Regions from separate parts of the Streptomyces sp. NPDC055400 genome, predicted to be linked through region 1. Evidence: riboswitches for the same ligand, from Rfam matches in the RefSeq annotation. Region 1 holds a riboswitch; each other region holds the start of a gene.
The links. A riboswitch is a leader RNA that binds a small molecule or an ion and turns the genes downstream of it on or off. The one in region 1 is predicted to bind cyclic di-AMP.
Positions count from the first base shown of each region.

Region 2: linked by a shared signal. The riboswitch ahead of ACWIGU_RS01380 (M23 family metallopeptidase) and the one ahead of ACWIGU_RS11260 (M23 family metallopeptidase) in region 1 are both predicted to bind cyclic di-AMP.
Region 3: linked by a shared signal. The riboswitch ahead of ACWIGU_RS33480 (M23 family metallopeptidase) and the one ahead of ACWIGU_RS11260 (M23 family metallopeptidase) in region 1 are both predicted to bind cyclic di-AMP.

Region 1 covers NZ_JBSHLM010000003.1:679,788-682,630, reverse strand. Annotated here, with positions in the region: gene ACWIGU_RS11260 (M23 family metallopeptidase) at 89-1,141, opposite strand; cyclic di-AMP (ydaO/yuaA leader) riboswitch at 1,153-1,298, opposite strand; gene ACWIGU_RS11255 (PP2C family protein-serine/threonine phosphatase) at 1,558-2,664, opposite strand.
Region 2 covers NZ_JBSHLM010000001.1:325,806-328,648, forward strand. Annotated here, with positions in the region: gene ACWIGU_RS01375 (SGNH/GDSL hydrolase family protein) at 1-528, opposite strand, end outside; gene ACWIGU_RS01380 (M23 family metallopeptidase) at 733-1,539, opposite strand; cyclic di-AMP (ydaO/yuaA leader) riboswitch at 1,544-1,724, opposite strand; gene ACWIGU_RS01385 (tyrosine-protein phosphatase) at 2,133-2,843, shown strand, end outside.
Region 3 covers NZ_JBSHLM010000015.1:125,812-128,654, forward strand. Annotated here, with positions in the region: gene ACWIGU_RS33475 (M16 family metallopeptidase) at 1-1,071, shown strand, start outside; cyclic di-AMP (ydaO/yuaA leader) riboswitch at 1,268-1,423, shown strand; gene ACWIGU_RS33480 (M23 family metallopeptidase) at 1,437-2,225, shown strand; gene ACWIGU_RS33485 (GntR family transcriptional regulator) at 2,488-2,843, shown strand, end outside.

The sequences.
Region 1 (2,843 bases):
GAGCAAGATATTCCGGGCATGGCCGACCGGCAGCCCTGACGTCGGGGGGTTGCCGTCAGGACCACCGGGGTTCGGAGGGTGAGGCGCCTCAGATGGTCAGGCCGTTGGAACGCAGCCACGGCGCGGGGTCGACTCCGGTCGCCTGGCCGCCGGGGTGGACCTCCAGGTGGAGGTGCGGCCCGGTCACGTTGCCGGTGGCCCCGACGCGGCCGATGACGTCGCCGCTGGTCACCTTCTGGCCGGCGCTGACGTTGAGGGACGACTGGTGGCAGTACCAGAGCTCGGTGCCGTCCGGCAGCTCAAGGACGGTGCGGTAGCCGTACGCGCCCGCCCAGCCGGCCTCCTTGACGGTGCCGGAGTGGATCGCCTTCAGCGGCGTACCCGTGGGAGCGGCGAAGTCGAGACCCGTGTGGTAGCCGGAGGACCACATCGAGCCGGGCTGACCGAACGTGCCGGTGATCGTGTAGGAGGCGACCGGCAGCGTGAAGCTCTTGGCGAGCTCGGCGAGGCGCTCGGCCTCGGCCTTCTTCTTCGCGGCCTCCTCCGCCGCCTTTTTGTCGGCGGCGGCCTTGGCCGTGGCGGCGTCCTGCTCCTTGGCCGCGTCCTCGGCGGCCTTCTTGGCGGCGGCCTCCTCGGCGGCCGCGGCCTCGGCGTCGGCGGCCTGGTCCTGCTGCTGCTCGGCCTGCTGCATGATGCGGGCGCGCAGTGCCTCACCGGCGGTCTCGCCCTGGCGGGCGTCCGCGGTGGTGACGCCGGCGCCGGTCAGCGGGGCCGCGTCGGCGCCGGACGAGTCGTCGTCCGAACCGTCGGATATCAGCGCGCCCACGCCGGGCAGCGACTTGGCGTCCGGCAGCGAGTCCTTGACGGCCGAGAGGTCGGGCATCGAGATGTGTACGGGGGGCTTGCCGCCCTGCGCGGTGGCGATGCCGCCCGCGCCGACGGCCGCGATCACGCCGACCCCGAGAACGGTGGAGCTGCGCGCGAGGCCGCCGCGCTGCTTGGCTACGCGGTGCCGGCCGCGTACGGGGCGGACGGACTCCTCGGTGGGATTCCACTCGTCCCAGGTCCGCTCGTCCGCTTCGCCGAACTCTTCGTCGATCGGCGCGTAGGAGAACTCTGGGGCAGGCCGGTTGGACGCCACTGGGGCGCGCTCCTTTCCTTCCTTCTCGCCTACCGGGTTAGCTGACGGGTTCGGAGCAGGAAGGTCTCCTACCGACGCCTTCCGCAAGGAAAGACGTCCGATTCACCCCAAGTTGGTGGTTCCCCGGCTCCCTTGCGGGATTAGGCGCGTGCGCACGGAGCCATCTCTTGTGACGGCTGGGACGACCGCGCTGCGTTATCGAACGTTAATAGACACCGGGGCCCGATTCCAAGCCGTTCCGACTGATCGTTAACGCCTTTGGCCTGGACTTATCGGGGCACGAGCGGGCGGAATCGGGCGAGTTGACCGGCCGTCGGAGCGGGCGGTTCATCTGACGGTTTGTCAAATGTTATGCGCAGCGACGTCGTTCGACTAAGGAAGGTGAAGACGGCAGTCACGGCTGCTTCACTGGTGCTTCACGGCCGCCTCACCGCGAGCAGCGCCATGTCGTCCGTCGTGCCGCCCCCGGTGTGCCGGCGGACCTCGGCGGCGAGCGCGGCCAGCAGCGGATCGGGCCCCGGGAACATCCGCCCCGCGAGCCGGGCCGCCGGGTCGTAGAAGGTGCCCTCCGCGTCGCGCGCCTCCGAGAGGCCGTCGGTGTAGAGCAGCAGCGTCGCCCCGGACGGGAACTCCGTCTCGGACGCCCGGTCGGGCCAGCTGCCGAGGCTGCCCATCCCGAGCGGCAGCGCGGGCTCCGGCGGCGACAGGACCTTGAGCGCCCCGTCGCCGCCCAGGATCAGGGGTTCCGGGTGGCCGCGGTTGATGACCCGTACGAGGCCGTTGCCGTGCGGGATCTCGGCGAGCACGGCCGTGGTGAAACCCTCGGACTCGTCGAGGCCGTTGCGCCGCAGCCCCTCCCGCGCGAGCGCCCGCTCCAGCCGCTGCGCGACCGCCTCCAGGGTCGCCTCCTGCTCGGCCGCCTCCCGGAAGGCGCCGATGACGACGGCCACGGCGGACACCGCGCCCATGCCCTTCCCGCGTACGTCGCCCACGACGAGCCGCACCCCGTGCGGGGTGTCCTGCACCGCGTACAGGTCGCCCCCGATGAAGGCCCCCGCCTGGGCCGCCTCGTAGCGCGCCGCGATCTCCAGGCCGCCGATGCGCTCCGCCGGCTCGGGCAGGACGGCGAGCTGGGCCGCCTCGGCGATCTGGCGCACGGAGGTGAGCTGCTCACTGCCCCGCCGCACGACGCGGTTCATGACACAGGCGAGGACGGCGACGGTGACGACCGTGACGAGTTCGGTGATGGCGTCGGTGTCGTAACTGCGGGTGTATCTGAGATGCACCCCGAGTACGACGGCGACGGTCGCGAGGCCGGTCAGGAAAGTACCGCGGGGCGAGAAGAACGGTGCGGCGACCAGCGGCGCGGCGGTGAAGAGGGGCACGCCGGTGAACGTCGACGGCGTCATGTAGTCGTAGATCGCCCCGACCACGATGAGCAGCACGGGCAGCAGACGCACGAAGAACCGGGCGCGGGACAGGCCCGGCTCCGACTCTCGACCGTGTCCTCCTCGCTGCCCCACCGCTCGTCTCCCGCCACCGTCCGCGTCGGTCCCGCGCCTGCGCACGTCGTCGGACCCCACCCCAGGGTTCCCCCGGAACAGGCATCGGGCGACCTGACGGGACCGACCGGGTGAAAGGGGCCCGAGGCGGCGGATCGCGGAACGCCGGGCAACCGATTCGCGTTCTGTCGCCGCAATGG
Region 2 (2,843 bases), on a different contig from region 1:
ACGGCGGTCCTGGACGGTCTTGAGGGACCACAGGTCGAGCACCGGGCAGCCGTAGCGGTCGGCGACCGCGCGCACATGCCCGTTGTACGTCGCTATCTTGCCGCGCAGATGCTTGAGGACCGGGACGTCCCGGGTGTCGAAGCCGGTGGTCACCATGACCGTGCCGACGGCGGAGGTCAGCCGGGCCACGGCCTTCTCGAAGCGCTCCGCGACGTCGTCGGGGTCGGTGCCGGGACGGATGATGTCGTTGCCGCCGGCGGCGAAGGTCACCAGGTCCGGGGCGAGTTCGACGGCTCGCGGGAGCTGGTCCTCCACGATCTGGTCGAGGAGCTTGCCGCGCACGGCGAGGTTCGCGTACCGGAAGGAGTGCTCGGGGGTCCGGTCGTCCAGGAGGACGGCGAGACGGTCGGCCCAGCCCACGAAGGCCCCGTCGGGACCGGGGTCCCCGACGCCTTCGGTGAAGCTGTCCCCCACCGCCGCGTAGGACCGAATCGTGCCGCCGCTGAGTGATCTCGATTCGTTTGCCACGACCACACATCTTTCACCCTGCGATGTGACCTACGCGACCGTAGGAAGGGGTTGACGGGTGGTGATATAGCCCACCCGGTCAGTTTCGCGATTTCAGGAATACGACGGGACGCGGCGGAGGATACGACGAAGGGGCGGGCCCGGAACCGGACCCGCCCCTTCACGTCACACCGTCAGGGACAGAGCGACGTCACGCCATCGAGGTCAGAGAGAGACCCCGTGCGCACGGAGGTACGCGACCGGGTCCATGTCCGAGCCGTAGCTCGGGGTGCTGCGGATCTCGAAGTGCAGGTGCGGACCCGTGACATTGCCGGTCGCGCCGGAGAGGCCTATCTGCTGGCCCTCGGTCACGGTCTGCCCGGACGAGACGGAGAGGGACGACATGTGGGCGTACTGCGAGTACTTGCCGTCGGCGTGCTGGATGACGACCTCATTGCCGTACGCGCCGTCGAGGCCGGCCGACACGACCGTGCCCGCGGCGATGGCCTTGAGCGGGGTGCCCGTCGGGATCACGAAGTCGACACCGGTGTGGTAACCGCTGGACCACATGGCGCCCGCGGTCTTGTACGCCGTGCCGATGGAGGCGCCCTGGACGGGCAGCACGTAGCCGGAACCCGTGGTGGTCGCCGCCGCGGCCTTGGGCGCGGCGGCCTGGGTGGCGGGGGCCGCGGCCTTCTGGCCGATCGTCAGCTTCAGGCCCGGGCGGATCACGGACGGGTCGCCACCGATGACCGAGCGGTTGCCGGAGTAGAGCTTCTTCCAGCCGCCGCTGACGTTCTGCTCGTCGGCGATCTTCGAAAGGGTGTCCCCGGCCTTCACGACGTAGGTCTTGGCCGCGGCGGGAGCGGCGACGGCCTGCGCGACCGAGTGGGCGGCCGCGGGGGTCGCGGGGTGGGCGTCGGCGGCACCCATCAGCGGCAGCGCGAGCGCGACGCCGCCCGTTGCGGCGACGGCGATCGAGCGCGCGAAGCGCTGGGACTTGGGACGGCGGTGCTTACCCTTCGCGGGCATGGGGGGTTCCTCTCCGTCGCCTGCGAGGTGAGCTGTCGGGTTCGGGCTGGAGCTGCCCGGCCGCACCCCTTTCGGGCACGGCTTCACCCCGAGCCGTGGCCGGTGTGCCGGACACGGCGGTCTACCTGGGTCCCCCGCTCCTGCCGAGCACGGATCGATGTGCGGATTCCGGGCGGCGGCAGGATGAGGCGGTCCGTCCGGATTGCGCTGAACGTAAGCGAGCGGGGAGCGCGGGGACAAGGCGCGAATCCCCCCGGGCATTCCGGTTCTTGATCCTTAAATGGCCCTTTCCGGAAAAAGCCGTCACGCTCCGTCTATTTACGATCTTTGCGACTGCGATACCTACTGGAAACTCATTCGGCCCGGCCGCCACGTACGGTCACGGCTATGACCCTGCTCACGCATTGGTCACCATATAGGCGCATTGCGGGGCCAGTTATTTCGTAGAACGCAATTAGTTAGGTATCGCCTCATTTCGGGCATCTGGCATGCAATCACCTGCCGCCTCTCACATGGTTGCCCCTGGCAGCCGTGTCGTATCGTCAAAGGCGCCCGCAGGCGAGCAGCGCCGCGGCCGACCGGGAGGAGCCCCCGTGACGCAGCAGGTCCCGTCCACCGAGCCCGAGTTGGCCGGAGTGCGCAACTTCCGCGACGTGGGTGGTCTCCCGACCGTGGACGGCCGTCGAGTCAAGCAGGGCGTGCTGTTCCGCAGCGGTCACCTCGCGCACGCCACGGACGAGGACGCCGCGTTCCTCTCCTCGCTCGGGCTGCACACGATCTTCGACTTCCGCAACGCCGCCGACCAGCGCCTCGAAGGCCCTGACGTCACGCTGCCCGGCGTGCGGAACGTGAACCTGCCGCTGACCGACCCCGCGGACGGCGCCGAGTTCTGGCAGATGGTGCGCGACGGCAATCTCGACGAGCTGCGCGCCGCCCTCTCCGAGGGCCAGGCCGCGGACCGCATGATCACGTCGTACCGGGCGATCATCGCGGAGCGCACCGCCGAGCACAGCCAGGTGCTGCACTCCCTCGCCGAGGACAGCGTGCCCGCGCTCATGCACTGCGCGGCCGGCAAGGACCGCGCGGGCCTCTCGATAGCGGTCACCCTCCTGGCCGTGGGTGTGGAGCGCGACGCCATCGAGGCGGACTACCTGGAGTCGAACGCGGTGCACCGCCGCTACAAGGTGCACCGCGGCAGCGCCTCGAAGGACGCGATGTCCCCCGAGGTCATGGAGCTGCTGAGCCCTCTGTTCGACGCCCGCGCCACCTACCTGGCCGCCGCCTTCGAGACGGTCGCGCAGACG
Region 3 (2,843 bases), on a different contig from region 1:
CCCGGCGTACGGGTCTCCCTGGAGGTCCCCGTCTCCCGCCTTCCGAAAGCGCTCGGCCTGCTCGCCGACGCCCTCAGGGCGCCCGCGTTCGCGGACAGCGAGATCGAACGCCTCGTGCGCAACCGCCTCGACGAGATCCCGCACGAGACGGCGAACCCGGGCCGCCGCGCCGCCAAGGAGCTCTCGAAGCAGCTCTTCCCGGCCACCGCGCGCATGTCCCGCCCGCGCCAGGGCACCGAGGAGACCGTCACGGCCATCGACGCGGCGGCCGTACGTGCCTTCTACGACCGGTACGTGCGTCCCGCCACGGCCACCGCCGTCGTCGTGGGCGACCTCGCGGCCATCGACCTCGACGCCCTCCTCGCGGACACGCTGGGCGCCTGGACGGGGAACACGGCCGAGCCGCGCCCCGTACCGCCCGTGACGGCCGACGACACCGGCAGGGTCGTCATCGTCGACCGGCCGGGCGCGGTGCAGACGCAGATCCTGATCGGCCGCATCGGCGCGGACAAGCACGACCGGGTGTGGCCGGCGCAGGTGCTCGGCACGTACTGCCTGGGCGGCACCCTCACCTCCCGCCTGGACCGCGTCCTGCGCGAGGAGAAGGGATACACCTACGGCGTGCGGTCGTTCGCCCAGGTGCTGCGCTCGGCGCCGGACGGGACGGGCGCCGCGATGCTCGCCATCAGCGGCTCCGTGGACACGCCGAACACGGGTCCGGCGCTCGAGGACCTCTGGACGGTGCTGCGCACGCTCGCGGCGGAGGGCCTCACCGACGCCGAACGGGACGTGGCCGTACAGAACTTGGTGGGCGTCGCCCCGCTCAAGTTCGAGACCGCCGCGGCCGTCGCGGGGACGCTCGCCGACCAGGTCGAGCAGCACCTGCCGGACGACTTCCAGGCGGAGGTGTACCGGCGGCTCGCCGCGACGGGCACCGTGGAGGCCACCGCGGCGGTCGTGAACGCCTTCCCGATGGACCGTCTCGTGACGGTGCTCGTCGGTGACGCCGCGCAGATCGAGGAGCCCGTCAGGGCGCTCGGCATCGGAGAGGTGACCGTCGTCACGGGCTGACCGCGACCGGCGTGCAACGAGGGGCCCCGGTGGGTGAGATGGCCACCGGGGCCCTTGTTTGTCCGGATTGAACCAGTGGTTGCCTGTCTGCCCTGTGGCATGCGCTACAAAAGCCCGGTTCCGTTTGTTGATTGAAAGTTGCCCCGCTTAGCGTCGGTCCGGCTGTCCGCCAGATGTACGCCGCGCCCGTGGCACCGGACAGTCATCGCCGAGTCCCCCAAGGCGCGAGCCGGGGGAGCCGGGGACCCACCGTCCCTGGGGTGAATCGGACGCCCTTCCCTGAAGGGGGTCCGTAGGAGACCTTCCTGCTCCGAACCCGTCAGCTAACCCGGTAGGCGAGAAGGAAGGAAAGGATCAGCCACCCCATGGCGTTCACCCGTGCCAGCGGGAAGCACCGTCGCCCGAGCCGTCTCACGCGCACCACCGCGCAGGTCGCCGGCGTCGCCGCGCTCACCACGACCGGTGTCGTCGGAGGCCTCGCCGCCCCCGCCCTCGCCGCCGACGACGCGGCCGTGGAGCAGACCGGCCTGACCAAGGCCATCTCCATCGGCGACTCCCTCGCGGAGCAGATCGACGCGCAGGCCGCCGCCCAGCAGCAGGCCGCCGACGAGGCCGCCGCGAAGAAGAGGGCCGAGGCCGAGGCCAAGAAGAAGGCCGAAGAGGACCGGCGCAAGGCCGCCGCCAAGGCCAAGGCCGAGCGCGAGGCCAAGGAGCGCGCCGCCCGTGCGGCCGAGCGCAAGCGCCTGAACGCCTTCGTCATCCCGGTCACCGGCTCGTACGTGTCCACCGCGTACAAGGCCGGCAGCGGCCTGTGGTCCTCCGGCAGCCACACCGGCATCGACTTCCACGCCGCCAGTGGCACCTCGGTCCACGCGGTGGGCGCGGGCACGGTCGTGGAGGCCGGCTGGGGCGGCGCCTACGGCAACAACATCGTCATCAAGATGAACGACGGTACGTACACGCAGTACGGCCACCTGTCGTCCATCGGTGTCTCCGTCGGCCAGACGGTCACCCCGGGGCAGCAGATAGGCCTCTCCGGAGCGACCGGCAACGTCACGGGCCCGCACCTCCACTTCGAGGCGCGCACGAGCCCCGAGTACGGCTCGGACATCGCCCCCGTCGCGTACCTGCGCTCCCACGGCGTGAACGTCTGACCTTCGCCGCGTACCTCGCGAAGACGCACCGAATGCCCCGGTTCACTGAGCCGGGGCATTCGTCGTTCCCGGACCCGCTTGTTCCCCGCCCGCCTGTTCCTGACGCCGGTGTCCAAAAAATATCCATGGATTACGGCCTGCCGTCGGAAATTCGCGCCCGCTGGAATAGAGTCGCTGGACAGGCGAGCTGAACAAGACGTCAATCGCGCTGTACGGGCGACTATCGACCGCGTTTCGCGGGGATTAAGGCGGAGGTCGGGGCATGCGCATTCCGGCGCACTCGGTATGCACGGCGATCCGCGACGACATCGTCTCCGGTGTCTACGAGCGCGGCGGCAGGCTCACCGAGGAGGTGCTCGCCCGCCGCTACGGCGTCTCGCGCGTCCCCGTGCGCGAGGCGTTGCGCACGCTGGAGGCCGAGGGCTTCGTCGTCACCCGCAGGCACGCGGGTGCGTGCGTCGCCGAACCCTCAGCGCAGGAGGCGGCGGACCAGCTGGAGATCCGCATGCTCCTCGAACCGCTCGCGGCGGCCCGCGCCGCCCAGCGCCGCACCGAGGCGCACCTGAAGGTCCTGCGGGGCCTGGTCAGGCTCGGCCAGGAGCGCTCCAGGCGAGGTCA